Regions from separate parts of the Flavobacterium branchiophilum FL-15 genome, predicted to be linked through region 1. Evidence: riboswitches for the same ligand, from Rfam matches in the RefSeq annotation. Region 1 holds a riboswitch; the other holds the start of a gene.
What was found. A riboswitch is a leader RNA that binds a small molecule or an ion and turns the genes downstream of it on or off. The one in region 1 is predicted to bind S-adenosylmethionine.

Region 1 (10,127 bases):
ACCAGGTTATATTTGCAAACGATCCACACATTAGTTTCTCACAACCCGCAACGTGGTATGAGGCCCATTTGGTAACACCAAACTACGAAATGTATGGCTACCATTTGGCAGGAACACCGTTTCCGCTTTTGGGGCACAACAGGCAATATGCTTATGGACTGACCATGTTTGAAAATGACGATATTGATTTGTATCAAGAAACAGAAAATCCAAAAAACGCAGCAACATATCAAACTCCTTCTGGGTTTGAAAATTGGACGATTACCAAAAAAATTATTAAAGTAAAAGACAGTTCAGATGTGGTTCTAACGGTTAAATCGTCTAGGCATGGACCAATAATGAACGGCCTTTTAGACGGGTTATCATCATCAAAACCCATTGCCATGTCTTGGATATATACCCAACAACCCATTCATATTTTAGAAGCAACGTACCAACTAGGACATGCAAAAAATGTACTCGATTTTAGAAAACATGTTGCCTTAATTGCGGCACCTGGTTTGAATGTAATGTATGGCGATGCTGCGGGAAACATTTCATGGACAACTTCGGGCAAGTTGTACCAGCATCAAAAAGGAGTTGATACTCATTTTATTTTAGATGGAGCCTCGGGCAAAGACGACATTTCAACCTACCTCGATTTTTCTAAAAACCCAAAAGCATTGAACCCAAGTTGGCATTATGTATATTCTGCAAACAACCAACCCGAGTCCATAGACGGGCAGCTGTATCCTGGCTATTATTTGCCAAAAGACCGTGCCAGCCGCATTACTAGCTTGTTAAACAATCAAACAAAATGGAACAAAAAACAGGTAAGCCAAATGATTTTGGACAATACATCGGCCACAGCATCGGGCAATATCAAATTGTTATTATCTAAAATCCCAACACAATCACAATCAGAAATGGTACAAAAAGCAATGGACATATTGCAAAAGTGGGATGGCAACCACGACAAAGAAAGCATTGCCCCTACCCTATATAACAAGTGGGTGTACCAATACATGAAAAACACTTTTGAAGATGAATTAGGACCTGAAAAATTCAATCTTTTTATGGGAACTCACATCATGAAACAAGTGATTGCTACAATTCCAAAAAATCCGAAATCGCCTTGGTGGGACAATACAAAAACCAAAAACAAAACCGAAACGGCTTCGGAGATTATAAACAAATCGTTTATTGAAAGCATCCAATTGTTAGAAAAACAATTAGGAACCAATATGGAAAATTGGAAGTGGAAAAACGTACATACACTAGAGCATCAACATGCTATGGGGAAAGTGGCCGTTTTGAAAAACATTTTTAATGTTGGTAAATTTGCCATGAGCGGTGGCAATGAAGTTATTAATAATCAAATATTTTCTTATACAGAAAATGGCGAATACAATATTACGGCCGGACCATCAACAAGAAGAGTGATCGACTTTTCGGACATTGAAAATTCTTGGAGCATTTTACCAACAGGCCAATCTGGAAATCCAATGAGCGAACATTATAACGACCAAGCAAAAATGTATGCCGAGGGGCATTTTAGAAAAATGAAACTCAACAAAACAGAAATTATCAATAGTTCGAGTTTATTGGTTTGTAAACCAAAACAAAAATAACTTCCCTATAAATTGTGTGCTTAAAAAAACAGTCTGAAAAATAATATTTTTTTAGACTGTTTTTTTTTGTAATAATTATATTAAAATATATAAAAAAGTTTATTAAATTACATAGGCACTTCAATTAATAAAAATGCTGAAGATTCGAGGGCTTTGACATTAAAAGAAGCTACATCCCATATTCCTAAAGCATCACGCTGGTGCAGTACATGGGAATTAACTTGAATTTGACCAGAAATTACCATAACATACACCCCATTTTCTGGTAATTTTAAATGATATTCTGAAGAAAAACCTGCTTCAAATTCCGACAAATGAAACCAAGCATCTTGATGTATCCACACCCCTTCATCTGAAGGATTGGGCGACAAAATTTGATAAAAATTATTGTGTTTTTTTGAAACATCAAGCGTAATTTGTTGGTAACGAGGAGTTACATTTTGAAATTTTGGAAAAATCCAAATTTGAAAAAGTTTTGTATGTCGATCAGCATTTGGGTTGAACTCACTATGTTGTATGCCGGTTCCTGCACTCATTACTTGCACATCGCCTTGGCAAATGGTGGATGCATTGCCCATGCTGTCTTTGTGTGCCAAATCACCTTCAAGCGGAATAGTGATGATTTCCATATTGTCGTGTGGATGTGTACCAAAACCCATGCCTGCTGCCACGGTATCGTCATTCAAAACCCGTAACATTCCAAAATGAATACGCTCTGGATTATACCAATTGGCAAAACTAAAACTATGATAAGCATTGAGCCAGCCATGATCAGCATGCCCCCTTGAATCGGATTTGTGCAAAACTATTTTTTCCATTTTTAATTTTATTTTTTGAAACAAAAATATTGTTTTTATTTTTCATTGGAAAACTTTTTTAAATATTAAAATTATTTATTTTGAATTGATTATCAATATTTTGACTAAATTATATTATAAACAACATTTTGCGATAGCGATAGCTGTGAAAATCCTTTTGAAGCCCCCCAGCCCCCAAAAGGGGTGTTGTATTGCACGAATATAGGTTCTGAATGTAGTAATCAGAAATGATTATTTCACAATATTATATTTCTTTTGGTGTTCAATGAAAGTTGTTTGTAACAGATAGCCCGACCCTTGGAGAACGCCCAAAAAAGGCTCTTTCTAATTGTTATTTTTATTTAAAATGCATTTATTTTTTTAAGAATTTTAATTCAATATAAAAAAAATTGATTTTAAATTAAAAAAAATTTGCATATTAAAATCAACTTCACTATTTTTGCCATATTAATAAAGAAAGAAAAATGAGATTATCAATGCAAAATATCTGTATCAAGTTGTGGTTAAATACCGCAGGGTGCTATGTATTGTAATTTCAAAATGAAATAAATAATAAAAAGACCTCTGCCACAATACAGAGGTCTTTTTTTTTACCAAATAAACAGTCGAGATGAAATATATTAAACAACTTATGAAACAAACTGTGATGTGCAATTGTACACTACAAAGGCTATATGATCAAAAGTAAAAGATTTTAAACTTAGTTAAATTAAATCTGTAAGTCCTTTTGGTAGCCATCCAAAAGGACTTTTTTTATAAAAAATAAATAATTCAAAACCTCAAATAACATGAAAACAACCCGAAAAATCAGCAATGCTTGGCATCATATAAAAGCCAAATCATTTTTAAAAAAGACAAAAAAAAGAAATACGTCTAGAAACAATCAAATTTTAGCTACCATGAATAACGAAGAGAGCGAATTTTTGTTTGTATAAACAATTATAAATCAAAACCTTTAAAACAACAAAACACATGAGTTCACAACAATTTTCTACAAATGCTTTACACGCAGGACACGATGTAACCAAACATGCAGGCACCAGAGCAGTACCCATTTATCAAACAACGTCTTATGTATTTCATGACGCACAACATGCTTCAAATTTATTTAATTTGTCCGAATCGGGCTACATTTATACCCGACTGAACAATCCGACAAACGATGTGTTGGAGCAACGCTTGGCAGCACTTGAGGGAGGAATTGGGGCAGTAGTTACGGCATCTGGAACGGCAGCCATTGCTACAGCATTGTTGGTTTTGCTCAAAGCAGGCGACCATATTGTAGCGTCCAATAGTTTGTATGGAGGCACATACAATTTGTTGCAGGTTACCTTGCCTCGTTTGGGTATAACAACCACATTTGTAGATCCGACAGATCCTGAAAATTTTTCAAAAGCAGCACAGCAAAACACCAAAGTTATTTTTGCAGAATCGCTTGGCAATCCAAAATTAGACGTCATCGATTTGAAAGCAGTTGCAGCACAAGCACAAAAACTCAAAGTACCTTTTATGGTAGATAACACGGTACCTTCGCCCTATTTGGTGAATCCCATAGCACACGGAGCTAATATTGTAATTCATTCTCTTACAAAGTATATTTCGGGTAACGGAACTTCGCTTGGTGGTGTTATCATAGATGCAGGAACATTTGATTGGAGTAATGGCCTTTTTCCAGAGTTTACTACACCCTCTGCTGGATACCACGGACTTGTATATCATGAAGCCCTTGGCAATGCAGCTTTTATTGCCAAAGTTAGAATAGAAGGATTGAGGGATTTTGGAAGTGCCTTGAGTCCATTTAATGCATTCCAAATATTGCAAGGCCTCGAAACCTTGCCCCTTCGCATCAAAAAACATTCAGAAAATGCTTTGGAATTGGCCACGTGGCTTGCCACACAAGAGGCTGTTGCATGGGTAAATTATCCTGGATTGGCAACGAGCCCTTATTATGAATTGGCACAAAATTATTTACCAAAAGGACAAAGTGGTATTGTTACATTTGGACTAAAAGGTGGTTTTGAAGCAGCCAAAAAGGTGGCCGATAACACAAAAATTTTCTCGCTTTTGGCAAATATTGGCGACACCAAATCATTAATCATCCATCCTGCAAGCACAACACACCAACAATTGACAGCGGACCAACAAATTTCTACAGGAGTAACACAAGATTTGATTAGACTTTCTGTTGGGTTAGAGGATATTGAAGATTTAAAAGCCGATTTGAAAGCTACATTTTAAAAAATAGAGTTGAAAAAAGTCTTGAAAATATCAATTTTTAAGACTTTTTTTTGAATTTTCAATAAAAAAAAAGGATTCCATTGCGAAATACGATTTTTATTGATTTTTAAAAAATAAATATTGTGAATATTAAAAAAAGCCGTAAATTTGTGCCGTTAAGCATTCGTGCTTATCGATGAAATGTTATAAAGAAAGGCAGAGGGATTAGACCCAATGAAGCCTTAGCAACCCTACGAATTATCGAAGAAGGTGCTGCATTCTACCACACAGTTTGTGGAAAGATAACACAAGAATTTTCTAGTCATCTAGCTTTCTTTTTAATATTTCCAGATACAAATCATAATCCATCTTTTTAAAGATTTGACATTGGAAAAACAAATTCAAAATAGTATCATTCAAAATTTCAAAACCGAAAGCGGTGCTTTATATGCCTCTATTCCAATAAGTTACCAGCTTTTTGGACAACCGTTGCATACTGCTCCTATTGTTTTGGTTAATCATGCCCTAACGGGAAATGCTCAAGTAATTGGTCCAAATGGTTGGTGGAACGACCTCATTGGCCCTGAAAAAACCATAAACACTGAAAAATATACCATTTTGGCGTTTAATATTCCTGGCAATGGATATGACGGTTTTTTGATTGAAAACTATACCGATTTCAAAGCCCGAGACATAGCCAAACTATTTTTAGAGGCACTTAAAACATTACATATCCATACATTACACACCATTATTGGTGGCTCTGTTGGAGGTGGGATAGCATGGGAAATGGCAGCTTTGTCGCCAAAATTGACCAAAAATTTAATTCCAATTGCAACAGACTGGAAATCAACAGATTGGCTTATAGCAAATTGTTATTTACAAGAGCAAATCTTACAAAATTCATCAAACCCAATTGTCGATGCCCGCATTCATGCCATGATGTGCTACCGAACCCCCGAATCCTTTGACGCTAAATTCCATAGAACATCAAATGAACATTCGGGATTGTTTAATGTGGAAAGTTGGCTCGAACACCATGGCGAAAAATTGAAAAATCGGTTTCAATTATCGGCCTATAAATTGATGAATCAGTTGCTCAAAACGATTGACATTACTAGAAATAATACCGATTTTTTGACCCTTATTCCAAAAATTAAGGCAAACATTCATATTATTGGTATCAACTCTGATTTGTTTTTTATTATTGATGAAAACAAAGCTACTTATAACGCTATAAAGCCTTTAAAATCAAATATTTATCTAAAAGAAATTCAATCAATCCACGGACATGATGCTTTTTTGATAGAATTTGAACAACTCAACACATTATTAAAAGATGTTTTTTAACATCAAATTACGAATTACAAAAAACAATTTTTGAAAAAAACATGAAAGTATTAAAATTTGGTGGGAAATCGTTAGCCAACGGAGAAGGACTTCAAAAAGTAGTAGCTATAATTGCAGATAAAATCTCACAAAATGAAGCTATTACGGTAGTAGTTTCAGCAAGAGGCAATGCTACAAACGAACTGGAACATCTATTGCAAATAGCGGCTCAAAATGGCAATTACAAAACCCTATTTGAGGATTTTAAAAATTACCAAATAGCTGGTTATCAAAACATTATAAGTGAAAACAATCCATATAAAATAGCCATACAAGAAGAATTTGATATTTTAGAAAAATTATTTGAAGGGGTTAGCCTAATTGGCGATTTTAGCCCCAAAATTAAAGATCAAATTCTTTCAAAAGGAGAATTGCTTGCAGCAAAATTGCTCACTGCCATTTTATTACATCAAGGTATAAATGCCCAATTGGCAGATGCGAGAGACTTGATTAAAACAGATTCCAATTTTGGCGATGCCCAGCCATTAGAAAACTTGTCCAAAAAAAATGTCATTCAATTTTTCAAAGACAATGCCGAAAAAATCAATATCGTAACCGGATTTATTGGATCAAATTCTAATAATGATGCTACCACATTAGGTCGAAACGGCAGTAATTATACAGCCTCGTTGATAGCTAATTTTCTGGATGCAAGTGAGTTACAAAACTACACTCACGTAGATGGCATTTATACCGCCAATCCAGAATTGGTTTTAGATGCAAAAAAAATAGACCATTTATCTTTTAACGAAGCCAATGAATTGGCCAATTTTGGAGCTACAATTTTGCATGCCAAAACCATCATTCCATTATTAGAAAAAAACATACCCTTGCGGATTTTGAACACATTCAATTACGAAAATAAGGGGACATTAATTACATCGAAAACGGAAAAAGAAGGTATCAAAACACTTTCGGTTATAGAAAACGTTTCATTGGTAAATTTAGAAGGAAGAGGATTGCTTGGCAAAGCAGGTGTAGATGCACGAATATTTAGAGTAATGGCCGAAAATCAAATTAGCGTAAGTATTATCTCTCAAGGATCATCCGAGCGAGGTATAGGATTGGTTGTAGCATCAGACAAAGCATCGACGGCCATGATTGCACTTGAAAAAGAGTTTGAAAATGATTTTTATTCAAAAGATGTTAATAAGATTTCCGTTACAGATAATGTATCCATTATATCAATAATCGGACAAGATTTAAGTTCATTTCATAAACCTTATACCGCTTTAATTAAAAACAAAATTATCCCTATTTTGTTTAACAACACCGTAACAGGAAAAAACGTAAGTTTAGTTGTAGATAAAAACCAATTGAATAAAGCATTGAATGTGATTCATGGTGAAATTTTTGGTGTTTCAAAAAAGATTAACATTGCTATTTTTGGGCATGGATTGGTTGGTGGTACATTGATAAACCAAATTTTAGAATCGTCAGAAAACATCGAAAAAAGGAAAGGTATCAAATTGAATGTTTTTGCGATTGCCAATTCTAAAAAAGTATTGCTAAATGCCGATGGTGTAGATCAAAACTGGAAATCCAATGTAGAAACCCATGGTCGATCCTATCAAATTCAGGATGTAATTGATTATGCCAAAGCACACCATTTAGAAAATTTAATTGCAATAGACAATACCGCAAGTGCCTCATTTGTAGAAAATTACATAACATTGGCAGAAAATAGTTTTGATTTGATTTCTTCCAATAAAGTAGCCAATACTTTGAGTTATGATTTTTATGTAAAATTGAGACAAGTTTTAGACGAAAATCAAAAAAATTATTTGTATGAAACCAATGTTGGTGCAGGATTACCCTTGATAGACACCATCAAATTACTACACCTTTCGGGCGAAAACATTACAAAAATAAAAGGTGTTTTTTCGGGAACATTGAGTTATTTGTTCAATCATTTTTCTGAAAAAGAAGTGCCATTTAGTACCATTTTGCAAGAAGCCATTGACAATGGATATACAGAGCCCGACCCAAGAGAAGATTTGTGTGGCAATGATGTTGGTCGAAAATTATTAATTTTGGCACGTGAGTTGGATTTGCAAAATGAATTTGAGGAAATAGCCATTCAGAATTTAATACCAGACCATTTACGAGCAGGAAGTGCCGCTGATTTTTTAACTAAATTAAATGAATTTGATGCTATTTATGCCCAAATAAAAGAAGCCCAGCAGCCCCATCATGTATTAAGATACATTGGCGAATTGTCTGGCGATTTGCAAAACGACAAAGGTAATTTAGAAGTAAAATTAGTTTCTGTACCAAAAGATACTGCATTAGGAGGATTAAAAGGTTCGGATTCGTTTTTTGAAATATATACCGAATCTTATGGCGACAGACCCATTGTAATTCAGGGAGCAGGAGCAGGATCGGCAGTAACGGCAAGAGGGGTTTTTGGTGATATTTTGAGATTGTCGGATAAAGGATAAGACCCCTAACCCCCGAAGGGGAAATGAGCAACAAGTAGAAAGGCTTACCTTTAAAAAAAACAATCCTTTTTCGCTCCCTCCTCATTGGAGGGTGCTGGGGAGGGGTTTCTAAAACACATGAAAACAACTATTGACAGCACCATAAAACAATACATCAACCAAAGTGTTTTGTGTTGGTTAGCCACTTTGGACGAGGACCATTTTCCGAATGTGTCGCCCAAAGAAATGTTTACTTGTATAGATGATAAAACATTGTTGATAGCCAATATTGCTTCGCCAAACTCGGTTCGAAACATCAGAGTCCACAACAAAGTATGTGTAAGTTTTATAGATGTTTTTGTTCAAAAAGGGTATAAAGTAAAAGGAATTGCCAGAATAATTGAAAAAAATGATATTGATTTTGAAACAAAAGCAGGAATCATAAAATCACTTTTTACTGACAAATTTCCCATTCATGAATTAATAGAAATTGAGGTGCAAAAAATAGCCTTGATTCAAGCACCAAGTTATGTGTTGTTTCCTGAAATAACAGCGGAAGAACAAATAGAAAGTGCAAAGCAAACGTATCATAAACAACTATAAAAGAGACTAACCCTCCAGTCTCACATCCTCCCCTTTTGGGAGGGTTAGGGAGGGGCTGATATGAAAGTAACATTAGAAAGAGTAAACGAAAATTTTCATTTTCAATTGAAAAATGACAGAGGTCATGTAGTAGATGTAGATGCACGACCTAGTTTTGGTGGTAATGATATGGGAGCAAGTCCCATGGAACTGGTATTGATGGCTGTGGCTGGATGTAGCGGAATAGATATGATTTCGATATTAAAAAAGCAGCGACAAGACATCACTTCTTTTAAAGCCGATGTAGAAGGAACAAGAGAGGCAGTTGAAGAGGCCAACCCCTTTAAAACCATCAAAGTTCAATTTTTTTTGGAAGGAAGAGTAGATCCAGACAAAGCTTGGCGGGCTGCACAATTGTCGTTTGACAAATATTGTTCTGTTTCAAAAACAGTAGAACCAACTGCAACGGTGGTATATGAAGTGTTTGTAAATGGTACTCCAATTGGAGTTTAAAAATTGTAATATGATTTTTTTAAATTTTATAAAAATATCTGTCTTATTTTTATTTTTTTCAACATTTAGTATGAATGCTCAGACAGTGTTGTTGTATAATAAAAGTGGTATCGAAAAAGTGAAAGCAAATGATTTTGAAGGAGCAATTGCAGATTTTGATCAAGCCTTGAAAATAGAGCCTAAAAACGATGCCATTTATGTAAATAGAGGTATGGCAAAAAGCAAATTGAAAGATTATAAAGGAGCTGAAGCAGATTATACCAAAGCATTAAAGCTAAAAGAAGATGCTAATACCTATTATGCTCGGGCTGCCATTAGAAGTGAGTTGTCTGACCATATGGGAGTTTTGGAAGATTTAGAAAAATCAGGAGAGGATAAGGCAAAACAGCCTGGTTTTTATATGATGCGAGCCATTAGCAAGGCCATGTTGCAGGATGAGAAAGGAGCGATTGAGGACTTGTCAAAGGCCATAGATTTAAAGCCCGAATCTTCAAAAGCATATTATATGCGAGCGATGGTATTTGTATCGTTGAAATTTAATAAAGAAGGTTGCAAAGATTTGGAAAAAGCCAGATTGT
Region 2 (10,127 bases), 1.7 Mb from region 1:
CAATTCCTTTTACTAAAGAATGGGTTAAACGCTCTTGAACCGAACCATTTCTCCACTCTGCAATTGCTTTTTCATTGGCTTTGAAATCGCCTTTGAAACTCTCGGCTAATTCCAATAAACGCTCGGTTGCATCTTCTCTTCTGTTTAGCAACACATCTTCAACGTGTTCTAATAAAACGGGGTCAATTTCATCGTAAATCTCTAACATTTCAGGATTCACGATACCCATTGTCATTCCATTTTTAATGGCGTGGTATAAAAATGCAGAGTGCATGGCTTCACGCACTTTGTCATTTCCTCTAAACGAAAAAGAAACATTACTTACTCCTCCCGAAATATGGGCATAAGGCAAGTTTTCTCTAATCCATTTGGTGGCTCGAAAAAAATCCAAAGCATTCAATTTATGCTCTTCCATTCCGGTGGCCACTGGAAAAATATTCGGGTCGAAAATAATATCTTCAGCAGGGAAACCCACTTTATCTACTAATACATCGTAACTTCTTTTACAAATTTCGATGCGTCGCTCATAGGTATCGGCTTGACCGTTTTCATCGAATGCCATTACGATTACGGCAGCACCATAACGCTTGATTTTTTTGGCATATTCAATGAATTTTTCTTCGCCTTCTTTGAGAGAAATTGAATTTACTACTCCTTTTCCTTGAATTACTTTCAATCCCGCTTCAATAATTTCCCATTTGGAACTATCAATCATTACGGGAACACGAGAAATGTCGGGTTCAGCAGCAATTAAGTTTAAGAATTTGGTCATGGCATACACCCCGTCCAACATTCCCTCATCCATGTTGACATCGATGATTTGTGCGCCACCTTCCACTTGATTTCTGGCAATATCTAGGGCTTCTTCGTATTTTTCTTCTTTGATTAATCGAAGAAATTTTCGGGAACCGGTTACATTAGTTCGTTCGCCCACATTCACGAAAAGCCCCCTAGCCCCCGAAGGGGGAACACTTTCCGATGTAGAAAAATCGGAGTCTGAAGGTGTTGTTTTTATGTACAATGGTTCAAGTCCAGATAATTTTAAATATTTGTTGGTTGCTGGTTGTTGGTTATTGGTTATTGGTTGTTGGTTGTTGTTGGTAATTTCAATACCCATAATTATATTTTTTTATAGTAATTAATGAATCCATTTAACAATTTCTTGCTTATTTGAATTTGATTTAAAATAATAGTGAAATTATTTTCATCAATATATTTTTGATCCAATGCTAAATAACATTGTGTTTCTAACTCATACAATGACCCTCTAGAAATATGTAAAAAATTAATCGTGTCTTTAGCTGTTTGCCGACCACAACCTTCCGCTATATTAGAAGGAACTGAAACCGCACATCTTCTCATTTGATTCACTAAACCAAATATTTCATCTTTTAGGAAAAACTTTTGTAGCATCATAAATTAAATTTACTAATTTCCTAGTTTCAACCCAAACATCTAATTTTATATATTCCATCTTTTTTGTTTTTGGTTATTGGTTGATCGTTGTTTGATTTCAATCAACCAACAACCAACAACTATCAACCTTTACACTTTTCTAGGTTTAAACTCCTTCGCTGCATCCGCGATGGCTTTGATATGCTCTGGAGTGGTGCCACAACAACCACCAATGATATTGACTAAATTGTCTTGTAAATATTCTTTAATCAGGGCTTGCATTTCTTCTGGGGTTTGGTCATAATGTCCGAAGGCATTAGGCAAACCAGCATTGGGATGAGCCGAAATATTCAATTGGGTGTTCATTGCCAACCGTTTCAAATAGGGTTTCAATTGGTCGGCACCCAAAGCGCAATTGAAGCCAACACTCAATAACGGAATATGAGAAATCGAGATTAAGAACGCCTCAACCGTTTGTCCTGAAAGTGTTCTTCCGGAAGCATCTGTGATTGTGCCTGAAACCATTACTGGAATATCTAAATTTCGTTCTTCTTTTACTTCTTCAATGGCAAAAAGGGCTGCTTTGGCATTGAGTGTATCAAAAATGGTTTCCACTAAAAGCACGTCGCAACCGCCATCTATTAAGGCTTCGACTTGTTGTTTATAAGCTACACGCAAATCGTCAAAAGTAACGGCACGGTAACCCGGATCGTTTACATCTGGCGACATAGACGCGGTTCTGTTGGTTGGTCCGATGGAACCGGCTACAAATCTTGGACGATCTGTGAATTCATCTGCCACTTCACGGGCAATTTTAGCCGATTGGAAGTTGAGTTCATAGACCAAATCCTCCAAGTGATAATCGGCCATTCCGATGGTTGTGCCAGAAAAGGTGTTGGTTTCTACAATATCGGCACCTGCTTGAAAATACAATCGGTGGACTTGTTTTACGGCTTCGGGTTGTGTGATGGAAAGTAAATCGTTGTTACCTTTTAACGGATGTGGAAAATTTTTGAAGCGATCGCCACGAAAATCTTCTTCGGAGAAATTGTTGCGTTGTAGCATGGTTCCCATGGCTCCGTCGAGGACAAGGATTCTTTCTTTTAGTGCATTTTGAATTTTTGACATGTTTATTTTTATAAAAATTTTGATTGATAAAAATCTTCATTTCTTTTGAAAACGGTTGCCCCTAGCCCCGATTGAAGCGACATCCTTTTGTTTTTTTCTTTAAAAAACAAAAGATATAGCGAAAAGCGGGATTAGCTCCTAGATAAAAATATTAGTGATGTTATGTTTGAAAGTTGAGAGATGTCTCGGGGTTATCTGTCTTATTTTTTGGAATAAGTAGAATGTAGCACCTTCTTTTTGATAAAGGGTTGCTAAGGTTTCGTTGGGTCTGTCCCTCCGCCTTTCGTGATAACTAAAATAATAAATATATGAGCGATGCAAAGTAACGATAAAAGTATTAAAAAAACAAGTTTGGGCAAACATTTTTTTGGCTAATAGATGTATGGATAGTAATGGTAATGGAACAAAGGCGGGATTTTTAGATTTTTTAAAAAAAGTAATTGATTTTTTTTGTTTTCTGAAAAAAGTTTATATTTTTGAAGAAAATACTTTGAGATGTTAAAACGTGTGATTATTTTAATTTTTTTTGTTACAAATGTAACTTTTTCGCAAGATAAAGTGTATGCTGTTCAACAAATAGCGGATAGTTTGAAACAAAATGCAGATGCAATTGTAAGATATGAATTGATGGATGTAGCGATAAAATCGCAGCGAGAGATGGAAATTCGGGAACATCGCGTGGTAACAGTATTGAATAGTAAAGGGCTTGATGCCATGAATGCGTATGCACATTATGACAAAACGACGAGGATAAATACTATTAATGCCACGATTTATAATGATGTTGGGTTGGAGATTAAGCGTATAAAGAGGAAGGATTTTAAAGATGTTACAGCGGTTGATGGAGGCACCATTTTTTCTGACAATAGGGTGTTGTTTTTGGAATATACTCCAACAGTGTATCCATTTACGATGGTTTATGAATGTGAAACAACTACATCGAATACGGCCTTTATCCCCACTTGGCATCCTATAAAAGAAGATGGTGTGAGTATTGAAAAATCGATTTGTAAAATTCAGTATCCGGAGGCGTTGGGTTTTAAATATAAATCATTCAATTTAGCGGATTACAAGGTAACAACTCGAGAAATGGAAGGACAACGGGAGTTTGAGTTGCCTGTAACGTTGGCTTCTCGATTTGAAGATTTGAGTCCAGTTGCCAGAATATATCCAAAAGTGATGTTTGGATTAACACAATTTCATTTAGAAGGTGTAGATGGTAAGGCTACCAATTGGACAGAATTTGGGAAATGGTATCAAGACGAAATATTAACGGGCACGGTGGCATTGCCAGAAGCTACTGTGTTGAAAGCAAAATCGTTAGTTGGTAATGAAACCCGTCCGATGGCAAAAGCAAAAATTTTATATGAATACTTGCAAAGTAAAGTACGGTATGTGAGTATCCAAATAGGAATTGGTGGCTGGAAGCCCATGTATGCAACAGATGTAGATCGGTTGGGGTATGGTGATTGTAAGGCTTTGTCAAATTATATGAAAGCCTTGTTGCAGGCGGTAGATGTGCCTAGTTATCACACGATATTGTATGGCAATCGAACGCCAAAAGATATAGACCCAGATTTTGTTTCGATGCAAGGCAATCACATGATATTGTGTGTGCCAGATGGTGCCAATCCTATTTGGTTGGAGTGTACAAGTCAAGACAGCCCATTTGGTTATCAGGCTAATTTTACAGACGACCGTATGGTTTTAGTCATCAAGCCCGAGGGCGGCGAAATAGTAAAAACCAAAACTTATTTGCCACAAGAAAATTTGCTCCAAACTACAGGTCAATATACATTAGACGATACGGGAGTTATTAATGGAAATGTTACCTTACATTCAAAAGGGACACAATATGGATACCATTACCGATTGGCTACCGAACAGGCATTGGAAGTAGAAAAACATTATAAGCATTATTGGCAAAACATCGAAAATTTAAAAATAGTGTCTTATCATTTTGTAGATGATAAAAATCAAGTCGATTTTGAGGAACAAGTGCAGATTTCGGCAGAAAATTATGGAAAAATCAACCAACAAAATATGATATTTGCTATTAATGGATTCAATCAATCTAACGCCGAATTGAAACGGATTCGTAATAGAAAAACGCCATTTGAAATACAGCGAGGATTTACAGACCAAGACGACATAGAAGTAACGATTCCGAAGGGCTATGTTGTAGAATTTTTGCCAAGTACTATGCAAATTGAAAATAAGTATGGTGTATATCAGGCTACTTTTGTAAAAAAAGATGCAGAACATATTCGGTATTCACGTAAGTTGATGATAAAAAGCGGCACTTATCCTAAGGCAGAATATGATGCCTACCGATTGTTTAGAGAGCAAGTAGCTAAAAATGATAATGCAAAGGTTATCTTGAAAAAAATATGATTACTAAATTTTTGATACATCTGAAATACAAATTCGTTTTTATGGGCTAAATTAGGAATAAAACTGCAACACAATTAAAACTTATTGGACTTTCTCACAAGGGTCGAGTTATCTATTGCAAACAACGTTCATTGAATTCCAAAAGAAAATAATATTGCGAGATGTTTTTTTTTGATTACCAAAATCAGAAGCTATATTCGTGCAATACAACACCCCCTTTGGAGGCTGGGGGGGCTAAAGGATTTCTACCACTATCCGTAACGCAAAATACTGCAAATAATAGCGTTCAACCTTCTTATGTTACAAAAACGGATGCTGTTTTTCGAATCATAAAACAATAACAAATTAACAAAAAAACATTAATTACAACCAATAATAACACACAACCAATGAAAAAAATAGTATTAATTTTAGGGTTATTGATAGGGATAACCACAAATGCACAAGAGTTTAAAATAGGCAAAGTGAGTGCGGCCGAATTGCAAGAAAAACAACATCCCATCGAAACAGATGCCCCTGCAGCTATATTGTATAAAACAGGAGATGTGCGGATGGAATATAATCAAAATGATGGTTTTGTAATGGTAACAACCGTAAAAAACCGAATTAAAATATATAACAAAGACGGATATGACTGGGCTAATAAAAGTGTACCTTATTATTATTCGGGAAGTTCTAAAGAGTCTGTTTCGATTGACGAAGCAGTAACATATAATTGGGTTGATGGAAAAATAGAAAAAACGAAACTAAAAAGCGATGGTATTTTTGATGAAACGATTAATAAATATTCTAAACGAAAAAAAATTACGATGCCCAATGTAAAAGAAGGGTCGGTAATAGAATATGAATATACCATTCGTTCAGACCGATTTGGCGAATTGCCTGATTGGTATTTTCAATACGATATCCCTGTAAATTTTTCAGAATTTAAAACAAAAATACCCGAATATTATGTTTACAAACCATCTGAACGAGGTTATATTTTTCCAAAAGTTACTACAAATAAAGTCAATCGGACTATCAATATGAGTGCCATGCAGCGTACCAATGGTGGTTTTCAAAGTGCTTACAGTCAGAATTCATTTGACTATTTAGAAGAACAAAACACTTATACTTTGACAGCTATTCCGTCGATGAAAGACGAAAGTTATGTAAACAATATCAACAATTATCGGGCTAGTATTGTTCATGAATTGAGTATGACCAAATTTCCTGGCAAGCCTTTGAAAAGTTATTCGACGGATTGGAATTCAGTTGTAAAAACTATTTATGATTTTGACAATTTTGGTCTGGAATTGAATAAAACAGGCTATTTTGAAAAAGATATTGACTTGTTAATCAAAGGATTGGGCACAAATGAGGAAAAAATGTTGGCTATCCATCAGTTTGTCAAATCTAAAATAAAATGGAATGACTACTATGGCTATGGAACGGACGAGGGCGTTCGAAAAGCTTATGCTGATGGTGTAGGAAATGTTGCAGCAATCAACTTGATGCTCACCGCAATGTTGCGATATGCTGGTCTTGCTGCAAATCCAGTAATATTGAGCACCAGAGACAATGGTATTGCTCTTTTTCCATCGCATGCGGCTTTCAACTACGTGATTGCGGCTGTAGAAACGGCAGAAGGAGTGGTTTTATTAGATGCAACAGATAAATATTCGACTCCAAATGTATTGCCCAACAGAGACCTAAACTGGTTTGGACGATTAATTAGAAAAGATGGCACGTCGGAACAAATCGATTTGATGCCCAAACAAGTTTCCAGAGAAACGGTAAATATGACTGCCAATTTAGATCCATCGGGCACCTTTAATGGTAAAATTCGCAAACAATACACAAATCAATTGGCTTTGAGTTTTAGAAAATCCAATAACAATTCAAAAGACGATGGCTATTTGGAAGAGTTAGAAAAAAAATCCAACAATATTGAAATAAACGACTATACAAAAGACAATATGACAGATTTGTCCAAGGCCGTTAGCGAGACTTTTTCGTTTAAAGACGGGAATGATAGTGAACTCATCAACGGAAAAATTTATTTTACCCCAATGCTATTTTTAGTAACCAAATCAAACCCTTTCAAATTAGATGTAAGAGAGTATCCAATAGATTTTTCGTATCCAATAGAAACCAGATACAATATTAATATCGAATTGCCAGAGGGCTATGTCGTAGAATCAATGCCTGAAAATATGAATATTGCTGCGGTGGACAACTTGGGATCCCTGAAGTACATTATTGTTCAAAATGATAATAAAATACAAATTGCTATTACAGAAACCATCAATGAAGCCATAGTACCTGCAGAATATTATGATGTTTTGAAAGCATTTTTTCAACAAATGATTGATAAAGAAAACCAAAAAATAGTATTGAAAAAAATATAGGGTTGTGAAAAAAATAATATACTTACTGATAGCCTTTACCTTGCATCTTCAAGCTCAAACTCCTGATCTTGAAGCAGTTAATGAGGTTATGCTTTCAGAAAAAAAATGCACTATTGATACCAATGCTGTAGCTTCTATTTTATTTTGCAAAGCATTAACAAATTTTAAATTTAAAGAAAATGATAGTCGGTTTGTTGTAGAACATCAATACCATTATCGAATCAAAATTTATAAAAAAGAAGGATTTAACTGGGCAAATTTTAAAAAAGATTACTATATTGGATCGAATTTGAGCGAGGCAGAAAGTGTACATTTTTTTGATGCCTATACTTATAATTTAGAAAATGGAAAAATCGTACGAACAAAACTATCAAACGAAGGAAAATTCAAACAAAGTAAGAATACAAATTGGGGCGAAGCGATCATTACAATGCCCAATGTTAAAGAAGGTTCGATAGTGGAGTTTAAATATGTATTGAAATCTCAAAATTTACTAACCTTTCCAGAGTTTGAAATACAACATGAAATACCCGTTTATTATGCAGCATATCATACGGAAATTCCAGAATATTACATTTACAAACCCATTTTGAAAGGCAAAATAGAGGTTAAAGTAACATCAAATTTAGAAACAGCAAATCAAAGTGGCCAAAACCAATATGGCAATACTACCCATATTTCATTCAAACATATTGTAAGTAATTACGAAGCTTGGCAAGTGCCCGCAATAGTAGATGAACCATTTGTAGATAATTTAGACAATTATAAATCGGGTATCAAGCACGAAATAGAAAGGGTGAGACTACCGGGCCAAGAGATAAAAGATTATTCTAAAACATGGGAAGGTGTTGCCAAAACCATTTATGAAGACAAAGATTTTGGAAAAGAAATCAAAGAGCGAAAATATATAGAAAAAAATTTAACTGAAATAATCAAATTAGATACTTCTCAAATTCAAAAAATGCATACCATTTATAAATTTATTCAAAAAAGAATGAATTGGAATCATCATTATGGCATTTTTTCTGAAAAAGGAGTAAAAAAAGCTTTTGATGAACAAACAGGCAATGTAGCCGAAATACATTTTATTTTAAATGCCATGCTCAATCATGCAGGAATTCAAAGTTATCCGGTGTTGCTTAGTACCAAATCTCATGGTGTGCCCGTATTTCCAAGTAGAACGGTATTTAATTATGTAATTATAGCGGCCGAAATAGATGGCAATCGAATACTTTTGGATGCAACAAACCCAAATAATTGTCCCAATATATTGCCAATAGAAACGCTAAATTGGACGGGAAGATTGGTAAAAAACGATGGAATATCTGAAGAAATTCAGTTGATACCTGAAAAATTATCAAAACTTCAAACATTTGTTATTGCCAAGATTGAAAATTCAGGAAAAGTGCTCGGTCAAACAAAAATAATCCGAACAGATTATCAAGCACTGCAATTCCGAACGTCGAAAAAAGAGGTGCAACCCCAATTGTATTTGGAAGAACTTGAAAAAGAGCTTCATGATATTCAAATAAATAACTACAAAGAAGAAAATTTAAAGGATGATTTATCCAAGCCCGTCATAGAAAAATTTCAATTTGAAACGCAAAATCTCATCGAAATGATTGGTAACAAAATTTATAGAAACCCACTTATTTTTGTGGCATTGCAAGGCAATCCGCTAAAAGCGGAAACCAGAAAAAACCCTATTTGTTTTGAATATCCACTTGAAAAAAAAGCCGCTATTTCTATCGAAATTCCTGATGGATACCAAGTAGAAAGTATGCCTATAACTAAAAATTTAGCCATTGAAGGCAATCTAGCCCATTACCAATTTCAAATACAAAAAGCGGATAATATTATTCAAGTTTCGTCAAATTTACAAATGAATCAAAGTGTGATATCAGAAATTTATTATAATGATTTAAAAACTTTTTTTCAACAAGTAAACGAATGTGAAAACCAAAAAATAGTATTGAAAAAAATATAGATTAAAAATAACTGTCTTTGAGTATTTGCCAAAAAGACGTATATTTGGTATGATATTACGATTTTATATAAACACTAAAATTACCAAACAAAAATGAATCTTAAAAATGCCCAACAAGAAGTAGATACTTGGATAAAAAACCATGGCGTTCGCTATTTTAATGAGCTAACCAATATGGCACAACTTACAGAAGAAGTTGGCGAAGTTGCCCGAATTATTGCCCGCAGATATGGAGAACAATCTGAAAAAGAATCGGATAAAAATAAAGATTTAGGAGAAGAGCTAGCCGATGTTGTGTTTGTAGTGTTGTGTTTGGCCAATCAAACAGGCATTGATTTACAAGCGGCTTTTGACAAAAAACTTGACCTCAAAACACATAGAGACCACGACCGCCATCAACAAAACGAAAAATTGAAGGGTTAAAAATATTATACCTTTAAATAGGGTTTGCTGATTTGCTATTAATTATTTAATACATTACATTGAAAAAAATAATTTTTGTGCAAGATAAAATGCTGACTAATTGAATAAAATGGTAAAATTATACCAAATATATTTATAAAATAGTCCAAAGATGCGTAGTTATTTTTTAGAGAAAATTTTCAAAAAAAATCGTTGCATAGCTGGGCTACGGAACTATTTTTTTTGACTCATTTTAGCAAAAAAGAACAAGTAGATTGGACTATTTTATATTTGGTATAAGACAGAAACAACTTTATGTACCCAATATTGTTGCATAAACAATCAAAAAAGCCAAGTCAAATTATAAATTTGACTTGGCTTTTATATAATAAATAAGAAGTAATTATACTTTTATTTCAACTTCTACCCCA

Region 2: linked by a shared signal. The riboswitch ahead of FBFL15_RS13210 (homocysteine S-methyltransferase family protein) and the one ahead of FBFL15_RS04920 (alpha/beta fold hydrolase) in region 1 are both predicted to bind S-adenosylmethionine.

The regions. Positions count from the first base shown of each region.
Region 1 covers NC_016001.1:1,142,994-1,153,120, reverse strand. Annotated here, with positions in the region: gene FBFL15_RS04935 (penicillin acylase family protein) at 1-1,610, shown strand, start outside; gene FBFL15_RS04930 (pirin family protein) at 1,718-2,428, opposite strand; gene FBFL15_RS16470 (hypothetical protein) at 3,217-3,363, shown strand; gene FBFL15_RS04925 (O-acetylhomoserine aminocarboxypropyltransferase/cysteine synthase family protein) at 3,401-4,666, shown strand; SAM riboswitch class I at 4,847-4,954, shown strand; gene FBFL15_RS04920 (alpha/beta fold hydrolase) at 5,033-5,995, shown strand; gene thrA (bifunctional aspartate kinase/homoserine dehydrogenase I) at 6,037-8,475, shown strand; gene FBFL15_RS04910 (pyridoxamine 5'-phosphate oxidase family protein) at 8,593-9,057, shown strand; gene FBFL15_RS04905 (OsmC family protein) at 9,118-9,549, shown strand; gene FBFL15_RS04900 (tetratricopeptide repeat protein) at 9,620-10,127, shown strand, end outside.
Region 2 covers NC_016001.1:3,039,767-3,049,893, reverse strand. Annotated here, with positions in the region: gene FBFL15_RS16225 (vitamin B12 dependent-methionine synthase activation domain-containing protein) at 1-1,117, opposite strand, end outside; gene FBFL15_RS13215 (four helix bundle protein) at 1,120-1,416, opposite strand; gene FBFL15_RS13210 (homocysteine S-methyltransferase family protein) at 1,546-2,523, opposite strand; SAM riboswitch class I at 2,712-2,818, opposite strand; gene FBFL15_RS13205 (DUF3857 domain-containing protein) at 3,031-4,917, shown strand; gene FBFL15_RS13195 (DUF3857 domain-containing protein) at 5,307-7,307, shown strand; gene FBFL15_RS13190 (DUF3857 domain-containing protein) at 7,312-9,294, shown strand; gene FBFL15_RS13185 (nucleotide pyrophosphohydrolase) at 9,388-9,717, shown strand; gene rpsJ (30S ribosomal protein S10) at 10,100-10,127, opposite strand, start outside.